Regions from separate parts of the Paenibacillus enshidis genome, predicted to be linked through region 1. Evidence: riboswitches for the same ligand, from Rfam matches in the RefSeq annotation. Region 1 holds a riboswitch; the other holds the start of a gene.
What was found. A riboswitch is a leader RNA that binds a small molecule or an ion and turns the genes downstream of it on or off. The one in region 1 is predicted to bind glycine.
Positions count from the first base shown of each region.

Region 2: linked by a shared signal. The riboswitch ahead of gcvT (glycine cleavage system aminomethyltransferase GcvT) and the one ahead of sdaAB (L-serine ammonia-lyase, iron-sulfur-dependent subunit beta) in region 1 are both predicted to bind glycine.

Region 1 is NZ_JBHHMI010000021.1:48,686-56,515, forward strand. It holds gene ACE41H_RS19230 (ABC transporter substrate-binding protein) at 1-108, shown strand, start outside; gene ACE41H_RS19235 (amino acid ABC transporter permease) at 181-840, shown strand; gene ACE41H_RS19240 (amino acid ABC transporter permease) at 856-1,506, shown strand; glycine riboswitch at 1,590-1,703, shown strand; glycine riboswitch at 1,707-1,789, shown strand; gene sdaAB (L-serine ammonia-lyase, iron-sulfur-dependent subunit beta) at 1,878-2,564, shown strand; gene sdaAA (L-serine ammonia-lyase, iron-sulfur-dependent, subunit alpha) at 2,591-3,493, shown strand; gene ACE41H_RS19255 (Ig-like domain-containing protein) at 3,608-6,472, opposite strand; gene ACE41H_RS19260 (response regulator) at 6,614-7,798, opposite strand; gene ACE41H_RS19265 (cache domain-containing sensor histidine kinase) at 7,779-7,830, opposite strand, start outside.
Region 2 is NZ_JBHHMI010000012.1:75,317-83,146, reverse strand. It holds gene ACE41H_RS15035 (PTS mannitol transporter subunit IIBC) at 1-1,016, opposite strand, end outside; gene gcvH (glycine cleavage system protein GcvH) at 1,568-1,963, opposite strand; glycine riboswitch at 2,316-2,435, shown strand; glycine riboswitch at 2,436-2,529, shown strand; gene gcvT (glycine cleavage system aminomethyltransferase GcvT) at 2,622-3,722, shown strand; gene gcvPA (aminomethyl-transferring glycine dehydrogenase subunit GcvPA) at 3,763-5,118, shown strand; gene gcvPB (aminomethyl-transferring glycine dehydrogenase subunit GcvPB) at 5,115-6,581, shown strand; gene ACE41H_RS15010 (hypothetical protein) at 7,140-7,830, shown strand, end outside.

The sequences.
Region 1 (7,830 bases):
GGCTCCAGCGATCTGCAGCAGGCGGTCAACGATACGCTGGCTGACCTGAAGTCAAGCGGTGAATATGACAAACTGTATGAGCAATGGCTTGGCGTTAAACCTGAATAAAAGAATGGCGGAAGGAGCCGCAGCAGCGTGCTCCTTCTTTCTTGCCATCGGTTAACGGAGGTGTGATCCGACATGCTAACTTTTGACATGAATATCCTGTTCAATTATTGGAACCTGTACATGGAAGGCTTCCTGAACACGATCAAGGCCAGCCTGATTGCGCTTGCGGCAAGCTTTCTGCTCGGCGCCCTGATTGCCGTTTTCCGGATAGCACCCTTCAAACCGCTGAATTGGCTTGGTGCCGTTTATGTGGAAATATTTCGCAATATCCCGTTACTGATTACGGTCTATCTGTTTTATTACGGTCTGGGTCCCCTGGGCATCAACCTTGACGGTTTTAAATCAGGTACCATCGGATTAAGTATTTACACCGCCGCTTATATTGCGGAAGCCTTGCGTGCCGGTATTCAGACGGTGCCCAAAGGCCAGATGGAAGCCGGCCGCTCGTCCGGCTTGACGTACAATCAGACGATGATCCATATCATTCTCCCGCAGGCCATCAAGATCGCGCTGCCGGCCATCGGCAATCAGTTCATTAACCTGTTCAAGAACTCATCCATTCTCGCTGTCGTGGCCGCTGCGGATTTGATGCTGATGTCCGACCGGATCAATTCGGAGACATTTTTGCCTGTCAGCGTTTATGCATTCACCGCTTTATTATATCTGGTCGTCACCCTTCCGCTCAGCTTTGTCATGCTGTACATGGAAAAACGGCTGGCCAAAACAACTTAAGGAGGGATGCCTGTTATGGATTTTGCTGGATTATTTTCCGGGCCTAACGTCAAATTTATACTGCAGGGCTTCCTCCTTACGTTGGAAGTCGGCATCTGGTCCATTGCCATCAGCACAATCGTGGGTATTATCTTCGGGATTCTGCGTTATACTCGAATCCCCGTGATCTCGCAGGCGGCTGCCACCCTTATTGACCTGATCCGCAACCTGCCGCTTCTGCTCATCATTTATTTCCTGTTCCTCGTCCTCAAGCCGCTCGGATTTGATGTTGAATTGAAATGGTGTGCCATCATCGGCTTGTCCATTTTCGAAGGCGCCATGATTGCCGAAGTGGTGCGCAGCGGCCTGAAATCGGTCGATAAGGGGCAGATTGAAGCTGCAAGGTCGTCCGGACTGAATTACACCCAGACCTTGTGGCACATCATTCTCCCGCAGGGCCTGCGGCGCATGATACCTCCGCTGGTCAGCCAGTACATTTCATTGATGAAGGATACTTCGCTGGCAGTCATCATCTCGCTGCCTGAGCTGACGCACAGCGCACAAATTGCCGGTGCCCAGAATCAGTCATTCGTTATTCCGGCCCTGCTGTTTGCGGCGTTCCTGTACTTTGCTGTAAACTATAGCATGTCGCTGATTGCCAGGAAGCTGGAAGTGCGGACCCACTGAGCAGCCATGGGCCAGTGAGCATTGACACGCTGACGGCCATCCTTTACTCTTAATTTAAATCATTGAACTGAATACCGCCGCGGATGAAGCTGACGGGAGAGACCTGATCCACAGGAGGATACAGGGCACCGAAGGAGCAAGCTGCACGGCACCCGGCCGGCAGTTAATCTCTCAGGTACATGTACCGCCAGCCGACGCAGCTCTGGAGAGAGCATTTTTGAAGCCACCCAAGGGGTAAGACGGGCCAGTGCCCGTCGGAAACTCTCAGGTACAAAGGACAGAGACAAGGGACTATTCCTTGTCCTGTCCTTTTTTTGTGCTTACATATTACGTAAGTAAATGAATACTGCACCATATCAGGAGGAATGGATATGCGCTTCAAGGATGTGTTCTCCATCATAGGACCGGCCATGACGGGCCCGTCAAGCTCGCATACCGCCGGTGCCGTTCGTCTTGGCCGCATGGCCCGGCACTGGCTTGGCGGAGTGCCTGAGCAGGCCAAAATGACGCTGTACGGCTCTTTTGCGGATACTTACAAAGGGCATGGCACGGATCTGGCCCTGCTGAGCGGTTTGCTTGATTATGATACCGATGATGCCCGCATTCCCGATGCCGAGCAGTGGGCGGAGCAGGCCGAGATGACATTTGAGTTTGTTGCCAGCAGCCTCCCCGCTCCTCATCCCAATACTGTCCGGTTTGAACTGCAGCGCGGCGGCGAAAAGCGCACGCTGCTCGGTTCGTCCATTGGCGGGGGAAATATAAATGTGCAGCAGCTCAATGAGTTCCGTGTCAATTTGACGGGCGAGCTCCCGGCATTGATCCTGCTTCATTCCGACAAGCCTGGCATGCTCGGGGCTGTAACCTCCGGGCTCGGGGCTGCCAGCGTCAATATCGCTTATATGCATGTGGACCGCAAAGGGCGGGACGGCGAGGCTTTAACCGCAATTGAGACGGACAGCGCTGTCCCTGAACAGGTCATCACACAGCTACAGTCATTAGCCCATATGTACGAAGTAAGAAGGATCGATATCCGCAACAAAAACAGGCGGCTGCCATAAATGCCAATAAAGGAGCAAAATAAGCGATGCGTTTCAGTCATCTTCACGAAATCAACGAGATCTGCCGGCAAGAGTCCAAGGCCATCAGCACTTTAATGATCGAAGAACAATCCCGGGAGACGGACACGCCTGCCCAGGACGTGATCAGCCAGATGGCCGACTATTACGAGGTGATGAAGGAAGCCGTGCGCCGCGGCCAGACGGAGGATACCGTATCACGCAGTGGCTTAACGGGCGGAGACGGCAAACGGGTGGCGGATTATCTCCGGTCGGGTGAAACCTGCTCAGGGGAAGCCTCTGCCCTCGCCATGGCCTATGCCCTTTCCGTCTCAGAGGTGAACGCCTCCATGGGGCGAATTGTCGCTACACCTACGGCCGGCTCCTGCGGTGTCATTCCAGGGGTGTTCATCAGCGCCCAGGAGCGATTCGGATGGCCGGATGAGCACATGGTTCGCGGCCTCTTCACGGCGGGAGCCATCGGTTACGTGATCGCCAACAATTCATTTATTTCCGGCGCCGAAGGAGGCTGCCAGGCCGAGATCGGCTCCGCCATTGGCATGGCCGCAGGCGCCATGGTCGAGCTGCGCGGCGGCACCCCGGAGCAGGCGGTTCATGCGGTCGGCCTTGCCTTGAAAAATACGCTGGGCCTCATCTGCGATCCTGTAGCCGGTCTCGTCGAAATCCCCTGTATCGTCCGCAACGGGCTCGGGGCGGTTACGGCTCTGGCTGCGGCTGATATGGCACTGGCAGGCGTACGCAGCGCCATTCCATCGGATGAAGTCATTGATGTCATGCTGGAAGTCGGCAGCGCCATGCCTGTCAAGCACCGGGAGACCGCCAAAGGCGGCCTTGCCCAGACCCCGACGGGCCGGCGGATGACAGAATCGCTGGCCGGCAGCCGCAAGGCAGAGCCAGGGGATAAGCGTTAGTTTCGTTCTCTGATTCAGCAACGTTTAGCAACGTACAACGCCCGCCATCGTGCAATATAACGGAAAAAGGCCGCTCCCGTTTCACCGGGAGCGGCCTTTCTGCTCATAAACCCATTATTTTTCTGTTACATTGACAACAACCTTGGCTGTCTTGCCGGCAAACTTCAGCGTGATGTTGGTTTTCCCTTTGCTGATGCCTTTAATCACTCCGTCTTTGGCTGTAGCCACCAGAATTCTGGAGGAGGTCCACACTCCTTTTTTCGTTACATCCCCCTCTGTGCCGTCCACATACGTAGCCGTTCCGGCCAGTTGCACCTGCTGGCCGACAGTAAGGTTCAACAATACCTCGCTGGTCTCAAGGTATTTCAGCGCATCCACCGTAACTGGCACTTTGACCGTTTTACCACCGTATTTTGCCGTAATACTGGTCTTGCCGTATCCGGTTGCCGTTACGGTGCCGCCCTTCACGGTGGCTACCTTGTAGCTGCCTGTTGTCCATTCGGCTTTGTCCGTTACGTCGATTGTCGAACCGTCGCTTAGCGTGGCTGTAACTTTAATATTATCCGTTTCACCCGTTTTCAGTGAAAGGGTAACTTCGGATGCTGATATTTTTGTGGCCGTGTCTACGTAAACCGTTATGGTTACCTTTTGACCGCCATATTTTGCTGTAATATTTGCTTTGCCTTTTTTATATGCGGTGACATTACCGTTCTTGACGGAAGCAATCGCCGCACTGCTTGAAGACCATTCCGCGTCTTTCGTTACATTTCTTGTATCGCCCTTCGAATTCGTTGCTGTGAGCGTAATCAGCTGGGGGTCGTCTCCAGCCGACATGACGATCAGAAATTTATCAGCCTCAAGCTCACTAGCAAGCCCTACTTCTACTTTAACGGTCGCTTTCAGACTTCCATAGGTAGCCGTTACAGTGGCTTCACCCTCGGCCATGCCTGTGATCAAGCCTGAAGAATCAACTGTCGCAGCTTTAGCGCTGCTTGTGGTCCATTCCGCTTCATTGGTCACATCTTCCGTTGTTCCATCTTTATAAGTTACCGTGAGCTGTTGCTGGTACGTATCATCAATATCGAGAACGAGTGATTTGGATTTCACTTCCAGCTTCGCAGGTTCGCCAACTGTGACGGTAACTGTGGCTGTTTTGCCGTTGTAGGTTGCGGTAATGATCGCAGTTCCTTTTTTGTAAGCCGTCAGCTTGCCTTGGTTCACATATACAATACTGTCATTATCGGATGTCCAGGTTGTACTATCGGTTACAATTTCCGTCGATCCGTCTGTATAAGTTACCTTGGCTGTCAATTGAACCGCCTGCCCGTTCTCGGACATGGAAATTTTCGAGCTGCCGATGTCCAAATGGGATGCTGTCTCCACATTGACGGTGATGGTAGCCGTTTTACCGCCATATGTCGCTGTAATCTTGGCGGTCCCGGAGCTATATGCCGTAATCAGTCCACCGTCGGACACAGAGGCAACCGCTTCGTTGCTCGATGTCCAGGTGGCCTGGCTTGTAACATCGGTTTCGTTTTCATCCTTCAATACAGGCTGGTGGGTGCCTTTGACAGCCAGATAGACTTCGGACTTGTCCACGCTCAGCGTGTTGACTTGGCCCACCTTTACAGGCAGGGTTGCCGTCTGTGTGCCATAGCTTGCAGTAATTGTCGTCGTCCCTGCACTATACCCGATCACGAAGCCGTCTTTCACATCTGCTACGGACGGGCTGCTGGACAAGTAAGAAGCGCTTGCTGTCACATTTTTACGGGTACCGTCCGCAAATGTCGCGGTCAGCTCCAGCTGCTGCTTCCCGCCAACGGAATCAAGAATGGCCTGGCTCTGACTAAAGTCAAGATAGCGGGCAACCTCCACACTTACCTTGACCGTTGCCGTTTTATCGCCATATTTGGCAGTGATCGTGGCTAATCCTGCTTTGTTGGCTGTGACCTTGCCCTTATACACGCTGGCAATGCTCTCATCACTCGATGTCCACTGAGCGTCAGCGGTAACATCCTTGGCCGCGGCCTCAGGATAAGATGCGGTCAATTTAAGCTGCTTCTCTCCGCCAATCCCGAGGAACAGATCCTCATTGTCTACGGTCAGCTTGCTTGTTTTCTCGACCGTTACGTTGATGGTGGCTGTCTTTGTTCCGTACTCGGCTGTAATGACTGCGGTCCCCTGTTTATAAGGTGTAATGCTGCCTTTCAGCACATCGGCCACCGCTTCATCACTGGAGGACCACTCGGCAGCGGCCGTTACGTCCTCGGTTGTTCCGTCAGGAAAAGTAGCAGTCAACGTAACTGTCTCCGGACCCTCGCTAAGCAAAAGGGAGACATCCGTGGTGCTTGGCGTAATGCGCTTCACCACATCCACAGTTACCTCTACCGAAACGGTCTGCTTGCCGTATACGCCGGTAATGGTTGCCTTACCGGCCCCAATACCGGTCACTGCGCCATTCACGACCGTAGCGACAGCGGCGTTGCTGGATGTCCATTCCGCCTGATTAGCCACCTTATTGTCTGTCGTATTATCACTGTAAGTGGCTGTAAGTGCAATTTGTTCAGATGCTCCCTTGCGAATATTCAGGCTCGTTACATCTGCGGTCAAAGCTTTTACGTTCTTGGTGACTGTAATGGAAGCCGATTGGGAAAATGCTTTGCCGTCCCCGTCCTTGAAAATGGCAACGATCGTTGCCGTTCCTACCGACTTCGCGGTAACTGTACCGTTATATACGGAAGCAATGGAAGTGTCGTCACTTGTCCAATCAGCATTAATCGTTACGTCCGAGGTTTTGGCATCGCTATATACGGCTGTAGCGTTCAGCTTTAACGTCTCGCCAACCATCAGCTGGGCGCTGTTCGCTGAGAGAACAATTTTCGAAACAGTTGTACTTGCAGCCCATGCCGGTGCGGCACCAACGATCAACAGCAGGAAGGTCAGCATGATCGCGAGCGGTTTGGTCAAACGGTTCCTCAAATGATTTACCTCCGATATATGTTTATTCTTTAAACTTCATAAGTTCATATATCGGTAGATGCTGGGAAGAAATTAAGATACTTTAGTCCTATTTTGACTTCAATTATGGCATAAATGAACTCATTCAAGACTTAGCCGAAATCACCCGCCTGCTTTCATACCCAATCTGTATTCCGTCGGAGTCATGCCGCACTTGCGGCGAAACACCTGTGTAAAATGCCTGACATCATGATATCCGATCCGGTCGGCAATGTCGGCCAGCTTCAGCTGGGGATCAAGCAGCAGCTTTTTGGCCTGCTCCATGCGCAGGCTGATGACATAATCCTTGTAGCCCTGGCCGGTCTTTTGTTTGAACAGCTGGCTGAAATAGACGGGATTCAGGAATACGACCGATGCTACTCCCTCAAGAGACAAATCCTCTGTATAGTGGGCACGAATATATTGCAGTGCCACATCTACCGTATGAATCCCCTCCTTCAGAGATTCATCTCCGCCGGATACCAGACTGCCCTCCAATGAACTGCGCAGCGCCGCAACCGCATCGGGAATGCCCGCAAAATCATGGTGCGGTCCGGAAACCGCCGCCTGAAAGGGCAGCTTCAAATATCGCCGCAAATGCTCCTTCACCTGGCCGACCAGCCTGCTTGCTTCCGATTCATCCTGAAGGCGGGCAATGCCGAGCAGGCTATACCGGTCCAGGCTGACGACAAAGCCATGACCGGCCGTGTCCAGCAGCTCAGAGAGCACATTTTCAACAATAAAATGCTCCAGATGATTCTTTCGCTGCACTGCCTCCATCCCAACCATAAAAAGGTGGAATTGCGGGTAATTCTCCACGAAAGGGCGAATATCCAGCTTGCCCGTATCCAGACCGAGCGCGTAGCGCTGAAATACGGCTTCCCTCAGGTAGCCCAGACTGGATTTCAGCAGCTTGCCTTCCTTCATTCGCTCAGATTCGGCCTGCACTTCTCCTGCCAGCGTCTCCACACACTCCAGCAGCTTTTTTTTGCCGATCGGCTTCAGCAGATAATCCTTTGCGCCAAGTCGTACCGCCTTCTGGGCATATTGAAATTCCGAGTGCGCGGAAATGACCACCCACTGCAAATGCGGGTGCTTGCGCTTGGAGATCCGCATAAACTCAAGACCGTCCATACCCGGCATCAGGATATCGGTGAGCACAATATCCACCGGATGCTCAGTCAGAATACCCGCTGCTTCCTCCGTGGAAGCGGCCGCATAAATACGGCTGTCCGGCCAGGCCTGGTGAAGGGTGCGCCCAATCCCCTGGCGGATCGTATGCTCGTCATCAGCTATCAGTATATTCATCGCTTTTCCTCTCCTTTGGAAGCGGAATGGTT
Region 2 (7,830 bases), on a different contig from region 1:
GCAATGACGAAGGATACAACAGCTGCTACAACGACACCTGCCAGCATCGGCAGATAACCGCCTTTTGGCGTCATAAGGAAGTAAGCGAAAATACTTCCTGGCGAAGGAGCTGCTACCAGACCGGCGCCTGTAATCATAAATGTAAACGTACCTGCAACACCGCCTGCCATTGCGGCCAGGATCAAAATCGGTCTCATCAGAATGTACGGGAAGTAGATCTCATGAATACCGCCAAAAAAGTGGATGATCGCTGCACCTGGAGCGGAAGCTTTAGCCGTTCCGCGACCCAGGAAGCAATAAGCAAGCAGAATGCCAAGACCTGGACCAGGATTGGACTCCAGCATGAACAAAATCGATTTGCCCATCTGTGAGGCCTGCTCGGTTGCAAGTGGCGTCAAAATGCCGTGATTAATAGCATTGTTCAGGAACAATACTTTACCCGGCTCAATGAGCAGGTTAACGAGCGGCAGAAGTCCTGCATCCATCAAAAACTGTACACCAGCAGATAACACACTGCTGATCGCTTGAATAACTGGACCTATAATTGTATGCGCAAGCAGTGCAAGCGCCCCACCGATAATACCAGCGGAGAAGTTGTTGACCAGCATCTCAAAACCGGACTTTATTTTACCTTCAACCGCTTTGTCAAACTGTTTGATTACCCAGGCACCAAAGGGGCCTGCAGCCATTGCGCCGAGGAACATCGGAATGTCTGCACCGACAATGACACCGATGGTCATGATCGCGCCGACCACGCCACCACGCTGACCATGTACCATAGTACCACCCGTGTAACCAATAAGCAGCGGCAGCAGGTACGTAATCATTGGACCGACCAACGCTCCAAATGTTTCATTCGGGAACCAGCCTGTTGGAATAAAGAGGGCCGTGATTAACCCCCAGGCGATAAATGCGCCCATGTTTGGCATAACCATGCCGCTCAGGAAGCGTCCGAATTTTTGCACTCCAACGCGCAAGCCTCCGCCGCTTCCGGACTTAGCGTCCACTGAACTCATGTTAAAAACCTCCTCAATGTATTGAAACCTTAACAAGGATTCGTCAAAATTTGCTACTAAAACGAAGTAATTTGTCGCTTTTTGCGATTTTGTCAAACCCTTAGGTAAAAGGCCTCATATCCTTTTGCTTACCTTCATCCTAATTGAAAACGGTATCTCCATCAATAAAATGAAAATGCAGTTTCGTCATCAACGTTGATGACAGAATTTAAATTTAAGATTTTCAGGGGAATTTGACCCTTATGCCAATCGCAATTCCTCACACGACCAAAGTCGCATGTCTCCTGCGCGGTTATGAATATAGCCTAACCTTAATATAAACTAAGTTCCCCTGTATTAACCGTAATTCCCCTGAACATAATGTCTTTGCTCCAAATTTTTCGGATAAACGACAAAAAAGCATGACTGCTGTATCCCTCATGTAGGTATCAGGCTGCCATGCTTATAAAACATGCTTGCAAAAACGAATATACGCTTGTATATACTTTATGCGATTTTCTTGAAAAAAGTAATAAATAGGACAAATGCCCTATTTTTGAGTGAATGTTTCATTAAGCTTCTTCCACAAGACGACTGTACGCCTCTGCGCTCAGCAGCTTGCTCACCGCGTCATTAACATCGCCATTCACCCGGATTTCAAGCATCCAGCCATCCTCGTACGGAGAGCTGTTGACCAGTTCCGGCGAGTCCTGCAGCGACTCGTTCACTTTAATTACGGTGCCGCTTAACGGCGCATACAGGTCAGATACGGTTTTTACCGACTCGATCGTGCCTACGCTTGCACCGGCTTCCAGAGATGTTCCCTCCCCTGGCAGCTCGACAAAGACAATGTCGCCAAGCTGATGCTGCGCGAAATCGGATATGCCGACAAGCAGGGTACCTTCATCCGTAATTTTTACCCACTCATGCTCTTCGCTGTACAAATAGTTTTCTTTAACTTCGCTCATGTATACCGCTCCATTTCCACTGGAATTTCACACCATAAAACATTTCATTGTTCCCTTAAACTGTTCTTTGCAACTTCTCGTTTTCAACGTAAGATTAAGCCAAGCAAGATTTAAATGTCAATATAGCTTACAGAAAACCGCGTATTTTTTTCCGGATAGAAGCACTTTAGGAAGGGTAATGGCTTACATTTTGTAATCAGTCCTAAAAATATGACAAATTTATTGACATATGTCCGGTGATCGCGTATTAATGGTTATAGATTGAATAGCGGATGAACGTATAGGGAGAGATTACCGACATTCCGGGAAAAATGATGCGCCAAGGCGGCATCTGAACAGGCCCGAGCGGGGCGGCAGCATGGAGGGTGAGCCAGACCCGTGCTTGCTTTGCACCCGCGGAATCAGCAGGTAACGCCGAAGGAGTAAGCCGACGAGCGGTGAATCTCTCAGGCAAAAGGACCTTTACCGGACGCGACTCTGGAGAGAATCCGCGGCAGCGGGTCACCCAAGGGGAAACCTGTAATCATGCAGGGCAACTCTCAGGTATCAAGGACAGAGCTGAAGAATGGCAGGGCTGGGCAGCCATGCACCGTTCTTTGGCCTGTCCTTTTTTTGCTTTTTCATAAGCTATGCCAACTCTTTTGCGAGGTGAATTGTATTGACTGCATTGAAAAGAACACCGCTGTACCCGCTGTATGCCGGATATTCCGGCGTGCGCTGCATTGATTTTGGCGGCTGGGAGCTGCCTGTCCAGTTCAGCGGCATCCAAAAGGAGCACGAGGCCGTACGGGAACGTGCCGGACTGTTCGATGTCTCCCATATGGGAGAATTCAACGTTACAGGCACGGGAGCCGAAAGCTTTTTGCAGCGCGTAACGACCAACGATGTTTCCAAACTTGAAGACGGGCAGGCCCAGTATACGCTGATGTGTTATCCGGATGGAGGAGTCGTGGACGACCTGCTTGTTTACAAACGCAGTGTTGATTCCTATATGCTCGTCGTGAATGCCTCTAATATCGCAAAGGATTGGGAGTGGCTTCAGCAGCATAAACCGGATGATGCGCAAATGGAGAATATATCGGATCAAACTGCGCTGCTCGCCCTTCAAGGTCCTGCAGCAGCAGAGATCCTTTCCGTAGCCGTAGATAGCAATGTCGCTTCGCTCGGCTCCTTCCGCTTTATTGAACACGCCGGCTTATTCGGCGCATCCGCGCTTGTATCCCGCACAGGATATACAGGTGAAGACGGCTTCGAGATCTACTGCCGTGCTGAGGATGCCCCGCTGATTTGGCAGGGGCTGATGAAAGCGGGAGAAGCTCACGCGCTGGTGCCCACCGGGCTGGGTGCACGGGATACGCTGCGCTTTGAAGCAAAACTGCCGCTGTACGGTCAGGAGCTGTCTGCGACGATTTCCCCGCTGGAGGCGGGACTCAGCTTTTTCGTCAAGCTGGATAAAGGGCCGTTTATCGGACAGGAAGCGCTGCTTGCGCAAAAGGAGCAAGGGACTCCTCGCAAGCTCGTCGGTCTGGAAATGCTGGACCGCGGCATTCCACGTTCACATTACCCGGTATTCTTAGAATCAGAGCAGATTGGCGAAGTGACGACAGGCACACAGTCCCCTACTCTGAAGCGGAATCTGGGGCTTGCGCTGATTGACAGCCGTTTTGCCCAGCTTGGCACACAGGTTGAGGTGGAAATCCGGGGCAAACGCCTCAAAGCTGAGGTAGTCAAGGCACCATTCTACAAACGCACAAAATAGAGATAATCGGAACAGACCGGATATTGAGAGGAGCGCAGTCATGAATCAGCACAGATACTTACCGATGACCGAGCAGGATCGCGCCGAGATGCTTCGTACCGTCGGCGCCGACAGCATGGAGGACCTGTTCAAGGATATTCCCGAAAAAATTCGTTTCCAAGGTGAGCTTCCCGTTTCTTCCAGGCTGGATGAGCGGGCTCTGACCCGTCATATGTCGGCACTGGCCGGCAGAAATGCCAGCAGCGAGACCCACGCCAGCTTTTTGGGCGCAGGCATCTATGATCACCATATTCCGTCCGTGATCAATCATGTCATTTCCCGCTCGGAATTTTACACCGCCTACACCCCTTATCAGCCGGAAGTCAGCCAGGGCGAGCTGCAGGCCATTTTTGAATTTCAATCTTATATATGTGAGCTTACCGGCATGGCAGTAGCCAATGCCAGTATGTATGACGGCGCAACCGCGCTGGCCGAAGCAGGCAATCTGGCGGCAGCCGCCACGCGCCGCAAACGAATCGTCGTATCCCGCTCCGTTCATCCGGAGGCGCGTCAAGTGCTGAATACTTACGCACATGGCCTTAACCTGGAAATTGTGGAAGTGGGCTGCAAAAACGGCGTGACCGATCTTGAAGCGCTCACGGCAGCGGTAACAGAGGACACCGCCGCCGTGCTCGTGCAGAACCCCAATTTCTTCGGTTCTATTGAAAATATTAGGCCAATGGCCGATTTAATTCATGCACAGAAGGGTCTGCTAGTGGTCAGTTCCAATCCGCTCTCGCTCGGGCTGCTTGAAGCGCCGGGCAAGCTGGGGGCCGATATCGTCGTCGGTGACGCGCAGCCGCTTGGCATCTCCTCTTCGCTCGGCGGACCAACCTGCGGTTATTTCGCCGTATCCCAGGAACATATGCGCCGCATTCCGGGAAGAATCGTCGGCCAAACGAAGGACCGCAACGGCAAACGCGGCTTTGTCCTTACCCTGCAGGCACGCGAGCAGCATATCCGCCGCGAAAAAGCGACGTCAAATATTTGCTCCAACCAGGCGCTGCTTGCACTCTCCGCGTCCGTCTATATGTCCGTCATGGGCAGAAGCGGCATGGTCGAGGTGGCTGAGTTGAATCTGCATAAAAGCCGGTACGCCCTTGAACGTCTCACATCCCTGCCTGGAATAAAGACGGCGTTTACTTCCCCGACATTTAATGAGTTCGTGCTCATCCTGCCGGGGGATACAGATATGCAGACCTTGCAATCACGTCTGCTGGATGCCGGTTTTATCGGCGGCTACGATCTGGGCAGAGATTACGAAGAATACAAAAACCACATGCTGATCGCCGTAACGGAGCAAAGAACCAAAGAAGAGATTGACCAATTCGCATCGGTGCTGGAGGAATTGCTATGACTCAATCCGAACAAGATATGCCGCTGATTTTTGAACTGAGCCGTCCGGGCCGGGTTGCGTATTCACTGCCCGCATGCGACGTACCGCGCCGTCCTGCTGACGAGCTCATTCCTTCCGAGCTGCTGCGCAGCGAACCTGCGGCGCTGCCGGAAGTCTATGAGGTTGACGTCATCCGTCATTATACCGAGCTGTCCCGCCGCAACTTCGGGGTGGATAACGGTTTTTATCCGCTTGGCTCCTGTACGATGAAATACAACCCGAAGGTAAACGAAGATGTTGCCCGTTATTCCGGACTGGCGAAAATCCATCCTTACCAGCCGGAAGAAAGCATTCAGGGCGCACTTGAGCTGTTGCACACATTGCAAAACGATTTAGCCGGGCTTACAGGCATGGATGCCGTCACGCTGCAGCCTGCTGCCGGAGCTCACGGAGAGTGGACCGGCCTGATGATGATCCGCGCTTATCATGAAAGTCGCGGCGAGCGCCGCAGCAAAGTGATTGTGCCCGATTCCTCGCACGGAACGAATCCGGCGAGCGCCACGGTTGCCGGATTCGAGACGGTCACGATTCCATCAACCGCCAAGGGACTTGTTGACCTGGACGCTCTGCGCGCCGCCGTTGGCAGCGACACCGCCGCTCTTATGCTGACAAATCCGAATACTCTTGGACTGTTCGAAGAGCAAATCACGGAGATTGCGGAGATTGTGCATGAAGCCGGCGGACTGCTCTATTACGACGGAGCCAACTCCAACGCCATTATGGGCATTACCCGTCCGGGGGACATGGGCTTTGATGTCGTGCATTTGAATCTGCACAAAACGATGAGCACCCCGCACGGTGGTGGCGGCCCGGGAGCCGGCCCGGTCGGCGTCAAAAAGCTGCTCATTCCGTTTCTGCCAAAACCGCTTGTCGTCAAAAACGAGGACGGAACATACAACTGGGATACAGAGCAGGCTGATTCCATCGGCCGTGTCAAAGCATACTACGGCAACTTCGGCATTCTCGTCCGCGCTTATGCGTATATCCGCACCTACGGGCCAGAAGGCCTGCGTGCCGTATCAGAAGACGCTGTGCTGAATGCCAATTATATGATGCACCGGCTGGCACCTTACTACGAGATTCCGTATCCGGGTGTCTGCAAGCATGAATTTGTCATGTCCGGCCGTGGCCTGAAAAAATACGGCGTCCGCACCCTCGATGTCGCCAAACGACTGCTCGATTTCGGCTACCACCCGCCGACCGTATACTTCCCGCTGAACGTGGAGGAATGCATCATGATTGAGCCGACCGAAACGGAAAGCAAGGAAACGCTGGACGGCTTTATCGATACGATGATCCGCATTGCCAAGGAGGCGGAGGAGAACCCCGAGCTGGTGCTGAACGCCCCTTATACCACAACGGTCACACGCCTGGATGAAACGACCGCGGCGCGCAAGCCTGTTTTGAACTGCGCCTGCAGTTAATCCATTCCCCATTTCTGGGTGTCCCAAAAGGTCCATGGACCTTTTGGGACACCTTTTTGAACGTTTGAGACGCTCCAATAACGAAGTATTCCTCCAATCGCTATTACCTCCCAATTTATGGTAAATGATGTGTATTTCCTCGTTTTCGCCGTAAATCTCATTAACATCGACAAGATCTCATTAAGTAACATTGCATGTTACGAATATACAATTATTCCTAAAATGGTTCTTTTCCCCTATTCACGAGGTAAAAAAACCCTGGTAAATTGTTCTCATATAAAAAAATTAATTAAAATTTTGACATCTTACGACAATAGTAAACTCATTAAAAAGTGCGGACGAAACTGCAAGAGCAATGTTGGCCATTGTTACGCCAGTAAGCCGCCTAGTTTCGGAATACGACGGAAACCTCCGTCTTATTCATATTATTCCACGAAAGATTAGGGGGGTTGCGTGCAAATAAAGGCGGCACTTGATTGATTACTAGTGGTGAATGTTGAGCAGACAGCCTTACAAAAACTTTTATTATGAGACCGACAACTATGAAGGAGGCTAACTATGAGTAATCAAAGAGGAAATTACATCGACTTAACGGAAACGGTAAGCCTGTCTGAACCAGCGAGGCCGTACAGCCAATATGCGCCGGACATGCATGTTTCGGTCGGCTGTATCCCGTGTACCAGAGCCCACTTGTCGGCGGTTTCCGCTGCGCTCAAAGCCGGAGATGCAGAGACCGCCCGTGAAGAGATCGCCGCTTTGTTGGAGTACGATTTAACACCGGAGAAGCTGGCCGCCACACCGGAGAAAGACCGTGAGGTTTTAGCCAAATATGCGGCAAGTATTTCCTCTATTCAGAAAAAGTTAGCCGAACCTGTACCGGAGTTGACTGCGATCGCTGCATCACTCAAAGAAGCGCTCCGCTTCGCCAGAGCAGACGGTTTAGAGCATCCCGAAGTTCAAATACGGCTTGAACGATCAGAAGAACATGCGAATGGCTTGGAAAGGATTCGTTTCGCGCCTGAGAATCTGCAGCTGCTGGACGCGAAGATGCGCGAAGAAATTAAACAGGTGCTGCCTGAAATCCGTGAAGCGCGCCATAAACTTTTGAATGGTATTGTCACACCGGATGACCTTGAATGGGTGGCAGCCCGTTATGCTCAAATCTCGCGTAAAGTCAACGAAGAACCGGATCCGGAGACATTAGAACTTGCCCGGAAGGAAGCGACGGAACTGAACTCAAGATTTCGCA